DNA from 4 places in the Enterobacter oligotrophicus genome. Region 2 is predicted to be linked to each of the others. Evidence: predicted binding sites of a transcription regulator. Region 2 holds the regulator's gene; each other region holds the start of a gene.
What was found. Region 2 encodes CRP, which controls carbon source genes, mostly activating them, when cyclic AMP is high. Its sites were predicted from a motif close to ATGTGANNNNNNTCACAT; they were not measured.

Region 1: the regulator CRP is predicted to act here: its motif matches at 1,721-1,738, upstream of EoCCA6_RS13695 (YjcB family protein).
Region 3: the regulator CRP is predicted to act here: its motif matches at 3,549-3,566, upstream of EoCCA6_RS04280 (CidA/LrgA family protein).
Region 4: the regulator CRP is predicted to act here: its motif matches at 2,702-2,719, upstream of epd (erythrose-4-phosphate dehydrogenase).

Annotation. Positions count from the first base shown of each region.
Region 1 covers NZ_AP019007.1:2,853,787-2,858,188, reverse strand. The annotation lists gene EoCCA6_RS13700 (GGDEF domain-containing protein) at 1-1,366, opposite strand, end outside; gene EoCCA6_RS13695 (YjcB family protein) at 1,801-2,082, shown strand; gene fecI (ferric citrate uptake sigma factor FecI) at 2,193-2,714, shown strand; gene fecR (ferric citrate uptake sigma factor regulator FecR) at 2,711-3,664, shown strand; gene fecA (TonB-dependent Fe(3+) dicitrate receptor FecA) at 3,751-4,402, shown strand, end outside.
Region 2 covers NZ_AP019007.1:2,053,553-2,057,954, forward strand. The annotation lists gene EoCCA6_RS09980 (hydrolase) at 1-476, shown strand, start outside; gene EoCCA6_RS09985 (YheU family protein) at 473-691, shown strand; gene EoCCA6_RS09990 (phosphoribulokinase) at 722-1,591, shown strand; gene EoCCA6_RS09995 (OsmC family protein) at 1,678-2,082, opposite strand; gene crp (cAMP-activated global transcriptional regulator CRP) at 2,394-3,026, shown strand; gene EoCCA6_RS10005 (YccS/YhfK family putative transporter) at 3,083-4,402, shown strand, end outside.
Region 3 covers NZ_AP019007.1:896,888-901,289, reverse strand. The annotation lists gene mglC (galactose/methyl galactoside ABC transporter permease MglC) at 1-190, shown strand, start outside; gene EoCCA6_RS04300 (hypothetical protein) at 245-535, opposite strand; gene sanA (outer membrane permeability protein SanA) at 552-1,271, opposite strand; gene cdd (cytidine deaminase) at 1,397-2,281, opposite strand; gene EoCCA6_RS04285 (CidB/LrgB family autolysis modulator) at 2,410-3,105, opposite strand; gene EoCCA6_RS04280 (CidA/LrgA family protein) at 3,102-3,500, opposite strand; gene dusC (tRNA dihydrouridine(16) synthase DusC) at 3,669-4,402, shown strand, end outside.
Region 4 covers NZ_AP019007.1:1,612,397-1,616,798, reverse strand. The annotation lists gene loiP (metalloprotease LoiP) at 1-309, opposite strand, end outside; gene tkt (transketolase) at 581-2,572, shown strand; gene epd (erythrose-4-phosphate dehydrogenase) at 2,914-3,933, shown strand; gene pgk (phosphoglycerate kinase) at 3,983-4,402, shown strand, end outside.

The DNA.
Region 1 (4,402 bases), 800 kb from region 2:
TTCCTGCACGTTTGGCATCATATAATGCTTTATCGGCACGCGTAAGAACGCCAGAGGTATCACGCTGGCCCTGACACACTTCGACAACCCCGGCGCTAAAAGAGAGCGCCAGTCTTTTATCACCAACCAGCAAGGGTTTCGTGATTAACGCGGCCCGCAATCGGGTCGATAACAGCGTGGCCGCAGTGCCATCCGCGCGCGCAAGCAGAAGTAAAAACTCTTCCCCTCCCACGCGCCCCAGTGCGGAGCCCGTCGGGCTTAACTCCCGGAGCCTGTCGCAAAAGTGTATTAATGCAGCATCCCCGACCAGGTGCCCCCATTCATCATTGATCTGTTTAAAGTAGTCCAGGTCAAACATCAGTACGCAAAAATGGCTGCTGGCATCCTGCCTTGAGCTTGCCGCCAGCGCCAGCTTGAGCCGCTGCAAAATGGCAGAACGGTTGAAACAGCCGGTGAGATCGTCAGTGGTGGCTTTCACCGCCAGTTGCTGCTCCGCTTTTTTTCGCTCGGTGATATCCAGGCCAATGTTGAGAATAGAGTTATCCGGCAACAGGATGTTAGACCAGAGGATGGTCAGCGGCGTCCCGTCTTTGCGCACAGGATGCCATTCATACATATCCTTGAGCGGGGAAATATGCACCGACTCCCGTACCCGACGTCGCTCCTCGGGATCAGGGTAGAACAAAGCCAGCGGATCAGCATGCGCGCTGATCTCTGCCATGCTCCAGCCAAACACTTTTTCGCATTCCGCATTCCACAACACGCAGCGGTTATGTCTGTCGAAAGAGTTCATTAATACCGGGGCCCGCTCAAATAACGTCTTATATTGCGTGACGACCCGCTGCATCTCCTGAGCCGTTTTTTCTCGGGCGATAATTTCGTCAAAATAGTCTTTTAATTTCTCAACTAACACCACGACAATATTTTTCAGGATCGGCAGAGAAGAGAGCTTTTCATCAAAAGCCAGGAAGAAATAGCCGCTGCAGTGCCCGTCCTGGGTTGAAAGTTTACACAACACACCGCTTTGCAATTGCGAGTAACCGGGGTGCTGAGGCGGGAACAGCGCCTGGCCGATGTTCTCTTTCCAGTAGACCACTCGCCACGATCGGTGGTGCCGTTGCAGCAGAGTACCGGCAAGAAAATCAGCCACTGCGAACGAGTGGCATGTCACCTCACCCGCACATTCCACGCGCTGTATACTGTCATTATCCACACTGACCCAGGCGAGGGTTGACCCCAGCGCCCCGTTGATGGTTTCAAGCATTTCCGCCAGTGAACACAGATTGTTGAGCTGAGGCATCAGCTTCGCCAGCGCGTGTAGCGCCTGCATGCTGTCGTTAACAATCTCGCGTTTTTTTTCTTTCATCATTTTTTTCGCAGGTCATTAATCGATATAGCAACCGCAACAAATCAGATTAAAGAAAGAATATATCAGGGCCATCAGAGAGTATGCTGAGTGTAATAAAAACAATACACAAAAGTAAAAAAGCCAAATAATTCAAAAACCTGAATTATTTTCTGCGGGTACATTTATTTGTCCACTCAAGCATAATCCATAGGTTTAATACTGTAAATGTGATACACCTTTTTCATATTACTGCGGTTTTGCTATCTTGATGAATTCATTATGAAGAGGCGGACGCCGTCTGCGACGATATATTTTCCACAGCATTAAATTCCCTCTTTTACCTCACACGGACACTGGCGAATAAAACAGCAAATGTGATATAGTTCACACATATTGTGTAACGAGAAACATTGTTTCATTCCAGTTCGTCTGTTTTGTCGAGGATGGGTTTTATGGCGACCATTACTACCAGCATGGTTCTCCTGCGCTGGCCATTGTTGAGCGCGGTTTTGATGTTTTTAGCCAGCACACTGAACATTCAGTTTCGCAAATCTGACTACGCCGGACTGGCGGTGATCAGCACCCTGCTGGGGCTGGGCGCTGCATGCTGGTTCGCCACGGGCCTGCTCGGCATCACCCTGCTGGACATTGCTGCCATCTGGGACAACGTCAAAGCAGTGATGATTGAAGCCATGAGCCACACGCCACCCGACTGGCCGATGGTCATTACCTGATCACTCGATGTTGAAAGCCTCCTTTGCGAGGCTTTTTTATTTCCAATTGTAATGATAACCATTCTCATATTAATATAGCCGCGTGATGATTAACTTTTGATGCATTCCGCATGTCTGACCGCGCCGCTACTACCGCTTCTTTAACGCTTGAATCGCTTTACGGCGCGCATCACGGCTGGCTGAAAAGCTGGCTCACCCGCAAGCTGCAATCCGCCTTTGATGCCGACGATATCGCACAGGACACCTTCCTGCGGGTAATGGGTAGCGACGCGCTGGCGACCATCCGCGATCCGCGCTCTTTTCTCTGCACTATCGCTAAACGGGTGATGGTCGATCTCTTCCGCCGTAACGCGCTGGAAAAAGCCTGGCTTGAGATGCTTGCACAACTGCCCGACGCCCTTGCACCTTCGCCCGAAGAGCGCGAAAGCCAGCTGGAAACCCTGCAACTTATCGACACCATGCTGGACGGGCTAAACGGCAAAACGCGCGAGGCGTTTCTGCTTTCGCAACTGGAAGGGCTGACTTACAGCGAGATCGCACTGAAACTCGGTGTTTCCGTCAGCTCCGTGAAAAAATACGTGGCGAAAGCCGTCGAGCACTGCCTGCTGTTTCGTCTGGAGCATGGGTTATGAATCCTTCGTTAACCGATTCCCGCCGTCAGGCGCTGCGTTCCGCTTCCCACTGGTATGCCGTGCTAAGCGGCGAGCGCGTCAGCCCACAACAGGAAGCGCGCTGGCAACAGTGGTATGAACAGGATCAGGATAACCAGTGGGCCTGGCAGCAGGTTGAAAACCTGCGCAACCAGCTTGGCGGTGTGCCTGGCGACGTTGCCAGCCGGGCGCTGCACGATACCCGCCTCACCCGCCGTCACGTGATGAAAGGATTACTGCTGTTGCTCGGCGCTGGCGGAGGCTGGCAACTCTGGCAGTCGGAAACCGGCGAAGGTCTGCGGGCAGATTACCGCACCGCCAAAGGCGCAGTCAGCCGTCAGCAACTGGAAGATGGCTCCCTGCTCACGCTGAATACCCAAAGCGCGGCGGATGTGCGTTTTGATGCGCATCAGCGCACCGTCCGGCTCTGGTACGGTGAAATCGCCATTACTACCGTGAAAGATGCGCAGCAACGCCCCTTCCGCGTCCTGACCCGTCAGGGCCAACTCACCGCTTTAGGGACAGAATTTACCGTCCGCCAGCAGGATAATTTCACGCAGCTTGACGTGCAGCAGCACGCCGTGGAAGTGCTTCTCGCCAGTGCCCCCGCGCAAAAACGCATCGTGAACGCTGGTGAAAGCCTGCAGTTCAGCGCCTCTGAGTTTGGCGCAGTGAAACCGCTGGATGACGAGAGTACAAGCTGGACGAAGGGCATCCTGAGCTTCAGCGATAAACCGCTGGGTGAGGTGATAGCCACGCTAAGCCGTTACCGCAACGGCGTGCTGCGCTGCGATCCCGCCGTTGCCGGGCTGCGCCTGAGCGGGACGTTCCCGCTGAAAAATACCGATGCGATCCTGAACGTTATCGCGCAAACGCTTCCCGTTAAAATTCAGTCTATTACGCGGTACTGGATAAACATTTCACCGCTGTAAGAAAAATAATTCTCATTTCGATTGTCCTTTTTACCCTTCTCGTTCGACTCATAGCTGAACACAACAAAAATGATGATGGAGAAGGTATGACGCCGTTACGCGTTTTTCGTAAAACAACACCTTTGGTTAACGCCATTCGCCTGAGCCTGCTGCCGCTGGCCGGTCTCTCGTTTTCCGCTTTTGCTGCACAGGTTGATATCGCACCGGGATCGCTCGACAAAGCGCTCAATCAGTATGCCGCACACAGCGGAATTACCCTCTCGGTTGACGCCAGCCTGACGCGCGGCAAGCAGAGCAACGGCCTGCACGGCGATTACGACGTCGAGAGCGGCCTGCAACAGCTGCTGGACGGCAGCGGACTGCAGGTAAAACCGCTGGGAAATAATAGCTGGACGCTGGAGCCCGCGCCCGCGCCAAAAGAAGATGCCCTGACCGTGGTCGGCGACTGGCTGGGCGATGCGCGTGAAAACGACGTATTTGAACATGCTGGCGCGCGCGACGTGATCCGCCGTGAGGATTTCGCCAAAACCGGTGCAACCACCATGCGTGAGGTGCTTAACCGCATCCCTGGCGTCAGCGCGCCGGAAAACAACGGCACCGGCAGCCACGACCTGGCGATGAACTTTGGCATCCGGGGTCTGAACCCGCGCCTCGCCAGCCGCTCGACCGTCCTGATGGACGGCATCCCCGTCCCCTTTGCCCCTTACGGTCAGCCGCAGCTTTCACTGGCTCCCGTTT
Region 2 (4,402 bases):
TTATGCTGGAGCAGTGCAGCTACCATATGGAAAAAGGGTTTTCACGGGTGTATCAGCGCTACCTTCTTAACCTGCTGAAAGCCAACGCGGCTCGCAAACTTAAGGCGTATCCGGATACATTGCCCGTCAGCCTGCAACAGCTCAAGCGCGTGAAGCGTCTGCGCGAGTTTGACGATCTGATCACCTCGAAGATCCACGGCTTTGCGGATGCCATTGACTACTACCGTCAGTGCAGCGCGATGCCGTTATTGAACCAAATCACAAAGCCGACGCTGATTATCCACGCCAAAGATGACCCGTTTATGGATCACCACTCTATTCCGGCACCCGACCATTTACCGGCAAACGTGCAGTATCAACTTACGGAATACGGCGGACACGTCGGCTTCGTTGGCGGCACGCTGCGTCGACCCAAAATGTGGCTGGAAACGCGCATTCCTGACTGGTTAACGGCTTATCTGGACGGTAAACAATGATTATTCCCTGGCAGGATCTGGCTCCCGAAACGCTCGATAATCTGATTGAAAGTTTTGTATTACGTGAAGGCACCGATTATGGTGAACATGAACGTTCGCTTGAGCAAAAGGTCAGCGATGTGAAGCGCCAGCTCAAAAGCGGCGACGTGGTGCTGGTGTGGTCCGAACTGCATGAGACAGTCAATATCATGCCCCGCAACGCGTTTCACGGCTGAGCTTAAAACCTTTCCAGTCAGGGAGTTGCTATGTCTGCCAGACATCCGGTTATTGCCGTAACGGGTTCGAGTGGTGCGGGAACCACCACCACCAGCCTCGCCTTTCGCAAGATTTTCGCCCAGCTGAATTTACGGGCGGCAGAGGTCGAAGGCGACAGCTTTCACCGCTACACGCGCCCGGAGATGGACATGGCCATCCGCAAGGCGCGCGATCTGGGTAAACACATCAGCTATTTCGGCCCGGAGGCCAATGATTTCGGCCTGCTGGAGCAAACCTTCGCTGAATACGGTCAGAGCGGTAAAGGGCAATCCCGTAAATACCTGCATACCTACGATGAAGCCGTTCCCTGGAACCAGGTGCCGGGGACGTTCACGCCCTGGCAGCCGCTGCCGGAACCGACCGACGTGCTGTTTTATGAAGGGCTACACGGCGGCGTGGTCACGCCACAGCACGACGTGGCGCGCCATGTGGATCTGCTGGTCGGCGTAGTGCCGATCGTTAACCTCGAGTGGATACAGAAGCTGACGCGTGACATGAGCGAGCGCGGCCATTCGCGTGAAGCGGTGATGGATTCGGTGGTACGCTCCATGGAAGATTACATCAACTACCTCACGCCGCAGTTCTCCCGTACCCACATTAACTTCCAGCGCGTGCCGACGGTGGACACCTCTAACCCGTTCGCCGCCAAAAGTATCCCGTCGCTGGATGAGAGCTTTGTGGTGATCCATTTCCGCAATCTCGAAGATATCGATTACCCCTGGCTGCTGGCGATGCTGCAGGGCTCGTTTATTTCTCACATGAATACATTGGTGGTGCCGGGCGGGAAAATGGGGCTGGCGATGGAGTTAATTATGACACCGCTGGTGCAGCGGTTGATGGAAGGAAAGCAGATCGCGTGACGCCTGTTACCGGATGGCGTTTCGCTTATCCGGCCTACGTTCGTGCAGTTGTAGGCCCGGTAAGCGCAGCGCCACCGGGCTTTGTTTTAAGCCTCGATCACTTCATACGAATGGGTGATTTTTACCGCTTTCTCCAGCATTAACGCCACAGAGCAGTATTTCTCCGCAGAAAGATCCACCGCGCGTGATACCGCCGCATCTTTCAGCTCCTTGCCGGTAACAATAAAGTGCAGATTAATGTGCGTAAACAGGCGCGGTGCCTCTTCGCGGCGTTCAGACGTGAGTTTGACTTCGCAATCGGTCACATTGTGGCGGCCTTTTTGCAGAATCGACACCACGTCGATTGCGCTGCATCCGCCCGCCGCCATCAGCACCATCTCCATCGGGCTTGGGGCTTTGTCGCCGGAGTTCCCGTCCATCAAAATCTGGTGTCCTGAAGCGGACTCGCCCAGGAACGTTAACCCTTCAACCCACTTTACACGCGCTTGCATATTCATTAACTCCAACGTTGCATTTTTGGTGACAGATTACGCGCGCGTTACATTTCTCGCAACGGAAGGCGACCTGCATCATGCTGAAGCGAGACACCAGGAGACACGCGGCTAAAGCTATGCTAAAACACTCTGGATGCTACAGTAATACATTGACGTTACACATGTATGCAGAGGACATCAAACTTTACTGGCTGCGAAACGTTACGACAGCCGACTTCCCAGGGTATGGGTAAGAATTCGATTGCAACCCCAGAGTCCGGATGCATCTTATGACTCTGGTGACAGCTTATAACAGAGGATAACAGCGCATGGTGCTTGGCAAACCGCAAACAGACCCGACTCTCGAATGGTTCTTGTCTCATTGCCACATTCATAAGTACCCATCGAAAAGCACTCTGATTCACCAGGGTGAAAAAGCCGAAACGTTGTATTACATCGTTAAAGGCTCGGTGGCAGTGCTGATCAAAGATGAAGAAGGGAAAGAGATGATCCTTTCTTATCTGAACCAGGGCGATTTCATCGGTGAACTGGGCCTGTTTGAAGAGGGCCAGGAACGTAGCGCCTGGGTTCGTGCAAAAACAGCATGTGAAGTGGCTGAAATTTCCTACAAGAAATTCCGTCAGTTGATCCAGGTTAACCCGGACATCCTGATGCGTCTTTCTTCCCAGATGGCTCGCCGTCTGCAGGTCACGTCTGAGAAAGTGGGTAACCTCGCCTTCCTGGACGTTACCGGCCGTATCGCGCAGACGCTGCTGAACCTGGCGAAACAGCCAGACGCCATGACCCACCCTGACGGCATGCAAATTAAAATTACCCGTCAGGAAATTGGTCAGATCGTCGGTTGCTCCCGCGAAACAGTGGGCCGTATCCTGAAAATGCTGGAAGACCAGAACCTGATCTCTGCCCACGGTAAAACTATCGTGGTTTACGGAACCCGTTAATTCCGGCCAAACGGCGTGCCATCGCAAGGTGGCACGCCGTTTTTGTCTCTATTCCCATGTGGCGCAGGCTGATTTATCACCCGGAAGTTAACTACGCACTGCGACAAACGCTGGTGTTGTGTCTTCCCGTGGCTGTGGGTCTGATCCTCGGACATCTCCAGCAGGGTCTGCTGTTTTCTCTCGTTCCCGCCTGCTGCAACATTGCCGGTCTGGATACGCCGCATAAGCGTTTTTTCAAACGTCTGATTATTGGTGGCTGCCTGTTCGCAGGCTGTAGCCTCGCCGTACAGCTCCTGCTTGCCCGCGATATTCCGCTGCCGTTGATTTTGACCGTGCTGGCGATGACGCTCGGCGTGACCGCCGAAATCAGCTCGCTGCATGCCCGGTTACTCCCCGCTTCGCTGATTGCCGCCATCTTCACTCTGAGCCTTGCGGGCAATATGCCGGTGTGGGAACCGCTGCTGATCTACGCCCTCGGCACGCTGTGGTACGGGCTGTTTAACTGGTTCTGGTTCTGGCTGTGGCGCGAACAACCGCTGCGCGAATCCCTGAGCCTGCTCTATGTGCAGCTTGCAGATTACTGCGAAGCCAAATATACCCTGCTTACCCAGCACACCGATCCGGAAAAATCACTGCCGCCGCTGCTGGCACGTCAGCAAAAAGTGGTCGATCTGATAAGCCAGTGCTATCAGCAATTACACATGCTGGCCGCCAATAAAAACCATGATTACAAGCGGCTGCTGCGTACCTTCCAGGTGGGGCTGGATTTACAGGAGCATATCTCCGTGAGCCTGCATCACCCGGAGGAAGTGCAGAAGCTGGTGGAACGCAGCCACGCCGAAGCGGTGATCCGCTGGAACGCGCAGACCGTTTCTGCGCGCCTGCGGGTACTGGCGGACGATATTCTGTATCACCGCTACCCGACGCGATTTACCATGGACAAACAGCTCGGCGCGCTGGAGAAAATCGCCCGTCAGCACCCGGAAAACCCGGTCGGGCAGTTTGCCGCCTGGCACTTCAGCCGCATCGCCCGCGTGTTGCGCACCCAGCGGCCACTTTACCCTCGCGACCTGATGGCCGATAAACAGAAGCGTCTGCCGCTGCTGCCCGCGCTGAAAAGCTACCTTTCACTGAAATCTGCTGCCCTGCGCAACGCCGCGCGGATAAGCGTGATGCTCAGCATCGCCAGCCTGATGGGCATGGCGCTGCACCTGCCGAAGCCGTACTGGATTTTAATGACGGTACTGTTTGTGACCCAGAACGGCTACGGAGCCACGCGGGTACGCATACTGCATCGGGCAGGCGGAACGATGGCGGGGCTGATTATTGCGGGCGTGACGCTGCACTTCCACGTGCCTGAAGGCTATACGCTGGTG
Region 3 (4,402 bases), 1.2 Mb from region 2:
TGGCGGCGTCTCCTTCAGCGGCGGCGTGGGTACGGTGCTGGGTGTGGTGACCGGTGTGATCATCTTCACCGTTATCAACTACGGTCTGACCTACATCGGCGTGAACCCGTACTGGCAGTACATTATCAAAGGCGCGATTATTATCTTCGCGGTTGCGCTGGATTCACTGAAATACGCACGTAAGAAATAAGATTCTGAATAACGAAAAACCCGTTGCAGTTAGTGCTGTGACGGGCTTTTTTTTCTACAGCGATAACATCAATTCTGCAAGACCATGGTCATAGAGATAAACCCCGATGATGCAATAAAGCATTGTTGCCATCACGCCAATAATCAACAGCGTTTCCCATAACAATATGATGTGAAAAATTATGGGTTCTTCATGACGATACACTGGATCAAGTCGACGGGAGCCAAAAAAAGGATAGTAATAGATGTGGGTTACGCCTTTTTTCCAGGCTTTGATATTTTGGATAAGCAGCCACATACCGACGACTTCGACTGCAGCAGTAAATAAAAGATGCTCAATTTTCATATCCTGCCTTCTGTCGTTACTTTCCTTGTTTTTTTTGTATATCCAGCAACTGCTCTGGCGTTACCGCCGGATAACCCTGGGCATCTTCCGGCACTTCATGCATCGCCGGAATGGGCACCAGCGGGCCTAAGAAGCGCGGTTCGCGTTTGAAGATATACAGATCTGCCAACGCGCCAAACCGCGCGCCAAACTCACGCACACGCACGCTCAGCATATCCTTAGGCGACGGCACGGCATAGCACTGGGCCTGGATGCCCATATGCAGCGCGATAAACAGCGCGCGCTCGCAGTGGAAGCGCTGAGTAATAATAATGAAATCGTTCGTGTCGAATACTTTACGGGTACGCACGATGGAATCCAGGGTGCGGAACCCGGCATAATCCAGCACGATATCCGCCGGATCGACGCCTGCGGCAATCAGATCTTTTCGCATCGTCACGGGTTCGTTATAGCTTTGCAGCGCGTTATCGCCGCTCAGCAGCAGGTAATTTACCTTGCCACTGTTATAGGCATTCAGCGCGCCCTGAATACGGTAGCGATAATACTGGTTGATCACGCCGGTGCGGTAATATTTGGCGGTGCCAAGTACGACACCGACCTGACGGTAGGGCAGGTCCTGAAGATCATCGAAGATATAAGGAGCCGTTTTCCAGCTCATCCACCGGTCGAGACCCAGCACGATCAACAGCAGTATGCCGACCAGGACAGACAGGCTGTAAAAAACGCGCTTTAACATGCAGATGGCTCATACCTGAGGTGAAATTTAACTCAGGCTACTTTACCCGCCTGGTTAGCGCAAGAAACAGCGAATCAACTGAAGGGTTTTTCATCAGTCGGCGGGCATTTCTGCCCGCCGGAAATTTACGCAAGCAGTACGCGGTCGATGGTCGAGCAGCCCAGTGCTTTCAGCGTGGCGGCGGTGGCGTCCCATTGAATCAGCGGCGCATTGGCTTTTTCTGCCAGAATGGCACGCTGGATATCCGGGTAGTCATAGCCGTTCAGACTCAGCAGGTTCAGGGCACCCTGCAGCGGAGGCAGCGTCGGGTTAAACGCAGCGTTTTCTGCATAGCTGCCGGTGAAGATACGGCCGTCACGACACTGCAGCGCCACGCCGCTTGGCGATTTGCTGTACGGGGTATGACTTTTATTTGCGGCAGTAATGGCCGCCTGGCTCAGCTCATCACCGGACAGGGCGAAGCCGTGGTTCTGGTCGTCCATCAGCAGCGTTTTAATCTCCAGATCTTTCGGCCCGAAGGCGTCCGGCAGATAATCGCCCAGCGTATGCGGCTCGCGGCCTGGCAGGTTGATGCGCAGCTGCAAACCGCTGTTCAGCTCATTCATAAACTGACGGCAGTGACCGCAGGGCGTGTAGTTTACGGTAATGGCGCTCAGCGCTTTTTCACCGCGCAGCCAGGCGTGGCTGATGGCGCTTTGTTCCGCATGGACGGTTTGCTGCATGGTCGCACCCAGGAACTCCATGTTTCCGCCGAAGTACCATGTCCCGCTCACGCCGCGTGCAATTGCGCCGACATTAAAGTGGGAGAGATCGGCGCGCGCGCAGGCGGCAGCCAGCGGCAGCAGTGCGAAAGCCAGCGCGTCTTCGTCCAGTCCCGTTGCTTGTTTAAGCGTCGCGACCTGCCCGGCCGTCAGCAGGGCGGGGAAATGCGTATCCGCCAGAACCGGAGCCAGGGCTGATTGCAAATTCTCTGCAAGCTGGGCGAAAGCAGATTGAAAACGTGGATGCATGGCGTTGCCTCTTAAAGGTTAATGGATCGGTAGTGTACGGAGCCGTTACGGCTTTATATGTGATCCACTTCTCATTGTTTATGCAACTTATGAAATCAAAATGAAATTTGCGCGACGCATCGCAAATTTTATCCCACCACCGCCAGAATAACCGGGAACACGAACGGAGCAATCAGAGAGGTAATAATCCCGCAAATCACCAGCGCCAGCGAGCTAAATGCCCCTTCCTGATAATCTGTTTCAGCGCAACGCGCGGTGCCCAGAGCATGCGACGCCGTGCCCATTGCCAGGCCGCGCGCGGCTTTCGTGTGGATACGCATCGCATTCAGCAGGGTATGACCAAATACCGCACCCAGAATCCCGACGAAAATCACGCACATAGCGCTTATCGCCGGAATACCGCCGATACTGCCACCCACGGCCATTGCGATAGGCGTGGTGACTGATTTTGGCAGGATGGAGGCGGCAATCTGTGGCGACGCTCCCATCAGCAGAGCCACCGATGTTCCGGTGATCATCGCCACCAGGCTGCCGACGAAACAGATAGTAATGATGGACTTCCAGCGGGCGCGGATCTGGTGCAGTTGCTCATAAAGAGGAAACGCCAGCGCCACAACGGCAGGTTGCAAAAGGTCGTTGAGAATTTTGCTCCCGGCAAAGTAACGCTCATAGGGAATGCCGGTGAGCAGCAGGAAAGGAATGATCACCACCATCGCGACCAGCAGCGGGTTCAGCAACGGCATTTTGAAGCGTACCGCAAGTTTACGAGCGGCGAAGAACACCACCAGCGTTAACGGCAGCGACCACCAGATATTGGCCATCATTGTTTTGTTCCTTTCTGCCCGACCACTTTACGTTCGCCATGTACCAGATGCGAACTCCAGCTTACCACCAGGAAAACCACCAGCGTACTGACCGCGCAGGAGACGACAATCGGGCCGAACTGCGCTTTGAGCAAATCGAAATATTGCATCACGCCCACGCCGATGGGCACGAACAGCAGCGCCATATAGCGGATGAGAACGAAGCAGCCAGGGTTAACCCATTTTGCGGGCAGAATTTGCAGCGCCAGGAGCACAAACAGGATCAACATCCCGATAATGCTGCCTGGAATGGTGATGGGCAGCAGGGTAGCAATGAAGATCCCGGCGTAAAGACAGGCATAAATCAGGACGAATGCGCGCAGATATTGCCAGAGAGTATTCAGTGATTTGCTCATGATTAAAGTCCTTGATGAAACGCATTCATCATACAATTAAACCCGGAAATGTGCCACGGATCACATCATGAATTTTGAGCATACCAGACATTCCCAAATGGAACGTCGGGTATTTCCTCATGCCTGGAGAGCAGCTACTATAGCGCGTCTTTTTTCACAGGTAATCTTATGCGTGTTTTGCTGGCCCCAATGGAAGGCGTGCTCGATTCTCTCGTGCGCGAGCTGCTGACCGAGGTGAACGATTACGATCTCTGCGTGACGGAGTTTTTGCGCGTGGTCGATATGTTGTTGCCGGTAAAGTCTTTCTACCGACTCTGCCCGGAGCTGCACCGTCAGAGCCGAACCACCTCCGGTACGCTGGTGCGCATCCAGTTATTAGGTCAGTATCCGGAGTGGCTGGCGGAAAACGCCGCTCGCGCGGTCGAGCTGGGTTCTTACGGTGTCGATCTCAACTGCGGTTGTCCGTCGAAGCTGGTCAACGGCAGCGGCGGCGGGGCAACGCTGCTGAAAGATCCTGAACTCATATACCGTGGCGCGAAGGCGATGCGTGAAGCCGTGCCGTCGCATCTGCCGGTGACGGTCAAAGTGCGCCTGGGCTGGGACAGCGACGCGCGCCAGTTTGAAATTGCCGATGCGGTGCAGCAGGCCGGGGCAACAGAGCTGGTAGTACATGGCCGCACCAAAGAAGATGGCTACAAAGCCGATCGCATTAACTGGCAGGCGATCGGTGAGATCCGCAAAAGGCTCACCATTCCGGTTATTGCCAATGGCGAAATCTGGGATTACGAAAGCGCGCAAGCGTGCCTGAAAGAGACGGGCTGCGATGCGGTGATGATAGGTCGCGGTGCGCTGAACGTGCCGAACCTTAGCCGGGTGGTGAAATATAACGCGCCGCGTATGCC
Region 4 (4,402 bases), 440 kb from region 2:
CGCGAAGGCGTTCACGTCTTTCGCCATGTAAACCTTATAGTTGACTGGCTGGCCATTAATGTTATCGCCCAGGGCGGACGCAATCTTATTCAGGCGCTGCGTGTAGGTACTGTTAGCCGGGGCGAGGGTAGCTTTGGCATCCATATCTTTACAGGCCTGATCGCTCAGCGCTTTTACCTGCGCGTCACTCAGGGAATAGGCCTGAAAGGCTTCTGCGCCTGAGGACATCAGGCCATTAGAATCCATATTCTGACAGCCGCTCAGCAGGAGCGTTGTACCCAGGGCCAGCACTATTGCACGCATTTTCATGAGGTTGCTTCCGTACTCGTTAATCTGAATAAAATCCGAAAATTGCACCGCCAGCGAAGCCGGTGTCGGCTAAGTATAAGGAATATCTTCCGGGGCGGGCGAGCAGATTGCGCAACATGCGAGCATGATCCAGAGATTTCTTAACAAGCAAAAGAATGGTCCATGTACATGCTTTGCGGCTTGGGTTACATTGTTGGCACTTTTTTCCGGCGTAGCCCAAAACGCGCTGTCGTCAAGGGCATGGCCTTTAACAGTCCGATCTGGAGTTAAAATGTCCTCACGTAAAGAGCTTGCTAATGCTATTCGTGCGCTGAGCATGGACGCAGTACAGAAAGCCAAATCCGGCCACCCTGGTGCCCCTATGGGTATGGCTGATATCGCCGAAGTCCTGTGGCGTGATTTTCTGAACCACAACCCGCAGAACCCGGCATGGGCTGACCGCGACCGTTTCGTACTGTCTAACGGCCACGGCTCTATGCTGATCTACAGCCTGCTGCACCTCACTGGTTACGATCTGCCAATCGAAGAGCTGAAAAACTTCCGTCAGCTGCACTCCAAAACTCCAGGTCACCCGGAAGTGGGTTACACCGCGGGCGTTGAAACGACCACCGGTCCGCTGGGTCAGGGTATTGCGAACGCAGTGGGTATGGCGATTGCTGAGAAGACCCTGGCGGCACAGTTCAACCGTCCTGGTCACGACATCGTTGACCACTTCACCTACGCGTTCATGGGCGACGGCTGCATGATGGAAGGCATTTCTCACGAAGTGTGTTCCCTGGCAGGAACCCTGAAGCTGGGTAAACTGGTGGCGTTCTATGACGACAACGGTATCTCCATCGACGGCCACGTTGAAGGCTGGTTCACTGACGACACCGCAGCACGTTTCGAAGCCTACGGCTGGCACGTTGTGCGTGGCGTTGATGGCCACGATGCTGACTCGATTAAACGTGCGGTAGAAGAAGCGCGCGCAGTCACAGACAAACCATCCCTGCTGATGTGCAAAACCATCATCGGCTTCGGTTCTCCGAACAAAGCGGGTACGCACGACTCCCACGGCGCACCGCTGGGCGACGCGGAAATCGCACTGACCCGTGAAGCTCTGGGCTGGAAACACCCTGCTTTCGAAATCCCATCTGAGATCTACGCCCAGTGGGATGCCAAAGAAGTCGGCCAGGCGAAAGAAGCCGCCTGGAACGAGAAGTTCGCGGCTTATGCAAAAGCGTTCCCTCAGGAAGCGGCTGAATTCACCCGTCGTATGAAAGGCGACATGCCGTCTGATTTCGACGCGAAAGCGAACGAGTTCATCGCGAAGCTGCAGGCGAACCCGTCTAAAATCGCCAGCCGTAAAGCGTCTCAGAATGCAATCGAAGCGTTCGGTCCTCTGCTTCCTGAATTCCTCGGCGGCTCCGCTGACCTGGCACCTTCTAACCTGACCCTGTGGTCGGGTTCTAAAGCGATCAACGAAGACACTGCCGGTAACTACATCCATTACGGTGTACGTGAATTCGGTATGACCGCAATCGCCAACGGTATCTCGCTGCACGGCGGTTTCCTGCCGTATACCTCTACCTTCCTGATGTTCGTTGAATACGCGCGTAACGCCGTGCGTATGGCTGCGCTGATGAAACAGCGTCAGGTGATGGTCTACACCCACGACTCCATCGGGCTGGGCGAAGATGGCCCGACTCACCAGCCGGTAGAGCAGGTGGCTTCCCTGCGCGTGACCCCGAACATGAGCACATGGCGTCCATGTGACCAGGTTGAATCCGCGGTGGCGTGGAAATACGGCGTTGAGCGTCAGGACGGCCCGACCGCGCTGATCCTCTCCCGTCAGAACCTGGCGCAGCAGGAGCGTACTCCAGAGCAACTGGCAAACATCGCCCGCGGTGGTTACGTGCTGAAAGATTGCGCAGGCCAGCCTGAGCTGATCTTCATCGCGACCGGTTCTGAAGTTGAGCTGGCTGTAGCTGCCTGGGAAAAACTGACTGCCGAAGGCGTGAAAGCGCGCGTGGTTTCCATGCCGTCTACCGATGCGTTCGACAAGCAGGATGCAGCTTACCGTGAATCCGTACTGCCTAAAGCGGTTTCCGCACGTGTGGCAGTGGAAGCGGGTATCGCAGACTACTGGTTCAAATATGTGGGCCTGAACGGCGCAATCGTCGGCATGACCACCTTCGGTGAATCTGCTCCGGCAGAGCTGCTGTTCGAAGAGTTCGGCTTCACCGTTGAGAACGTTGTCGCTAAGGCGAAAGAACTGCTGTAATTGTTTGTACGGTGCGGGCTGATGCCCTCACCCCGTCCCTCTCCCACGGGGAGAGGGTGCAAACACTAAAAACGGTAACCTCTCGGTTACCGTTTTGCTTTTACCTCGTCGTAAATTATTCCACCGAAAATGTGACGCAAGTCATATAGCTCGCTTATTCATCTGGACAGACATTCCTTTTATTCCACAATTCGCTTATTCTTGCTGAAGCGTTTCAGTCGATTAAATGTTCGACAATTGACCAATCAATCGCAGTTTGTGACAGCAAGGATTCCCCTTCGGGCGTCGCTGGATTACTCTTTCAGCCACCTCAAACTCAGGGATAGCTTTGCAGGAGATCTATGACCGTACGCGTAGCGATTAATGGCTTCGGTCGCATCGGGCGCAACGTGGTTCGTGCTTTATATGAATCCGGGCGTCGTGCGGAAATCACCGTGGTGGCAATCAATGAACTGGCGGATGCTGCGGGCATGGCGCATTTGTTGAAATATGACACCAGCCACGGCCGCTTTGCCTGGGACGTTCGCCAGGAAAGGGAACAGCTTTTCGTCGGTGACGATGCCATCCGCGTGCTGCATGAACGCAGCCTTGACGCGCTACCGTGGCGTGAACTGGGTGTGGATGTGGTGCTTGACTGTACCGGCGTATACGGCAACCGCGAACACGGTGAAGCGCATCTGGCAGCTGGCGCGAAAAAAGTCCTGTTTTCCCACCCCGGCAGTCACGACCTCGACGCCACCGTTGTCTTTGGCGTCAACCAGCATGAGCTGCAAGCTGAACACCGCATTGTCTCCAACGCCTCCTGCACCACCAACTGCATAATTCCGGTCATCAAACTGTTAGACGATGCGTATGGCATTGAATCCGGCACCGTGACTACGATTCACTCCGCCATGCACGATCAGCAGGTAATTGACGCTTACCACCCGGATCTACGACGCACTCGCGCGGCGAGCCAGTCGATCATTCCGGTGGATACGAAACTGGCGGCGGGGATCACCCGTATTTTCCCGCAGTTTAATGACCGTTTTGAAGCGATTGCCGTGCGCGTGCCGACGATTAACGTCACCGCAATCGACCTCAGCGTCACGGTGAAGAAACCGGTAAAAGCCTGTGAAGTCAACCTGTTGCTGCAAAAAGCGGCACAGGGTGCATTTCATGGTATAGTTGACTATACGGAATTACCGTTGGTCTCAGTAGATTTTAACCACGACCCGCACAGCGCCATCGTGGATGGCACACAAACGCGCGTCAGTGGCGCACACCTGATCAAGACGCTGGTCTGGTGTGATAACGAATGGGGCTTTGCTAACCGAATGCTCGACACCACGTTAGCAATGGCCGCGAAAGGTTTCAGGTAAGACGCATTGTGCGTCTGCAAAACTTTAAGAATCAACGAGAGGATTCACCATGTCTGTAATTAAGATGACCGATCTGGATCTGGCTGGTAAACGCGTTTTCATCCGTGCTGATCTGAACGTACCGGTTAAAGATGGCAAAGTGACCAGCGACGCGCGTATCCGTGCATCTCTGCCAACCATCGAACTGGCTCTGAAGCAGGGCGCTAAAGTGATGGTAACCTCCCACCTGGGCCGTCCAACTGAAGGCGAGTACAACGAAGAGTTCTCTCTGCTGCCAGTGGTTAATTACCTGAAAGACAAACTGTCCAACCCGGTTCGCCTGGTGAAAGATTACCTGGATGGCGTTGAAGTCGCTGCCGGTGAGCTGGTTGTGCTTGAAAACGTTCGCTTCAACAAAGGCGAAAAGAAAGACGACGAAGCGCTGTCTAAAAAATACGCTGCACTGTGCGACGTGTTCGTGATGGATGCA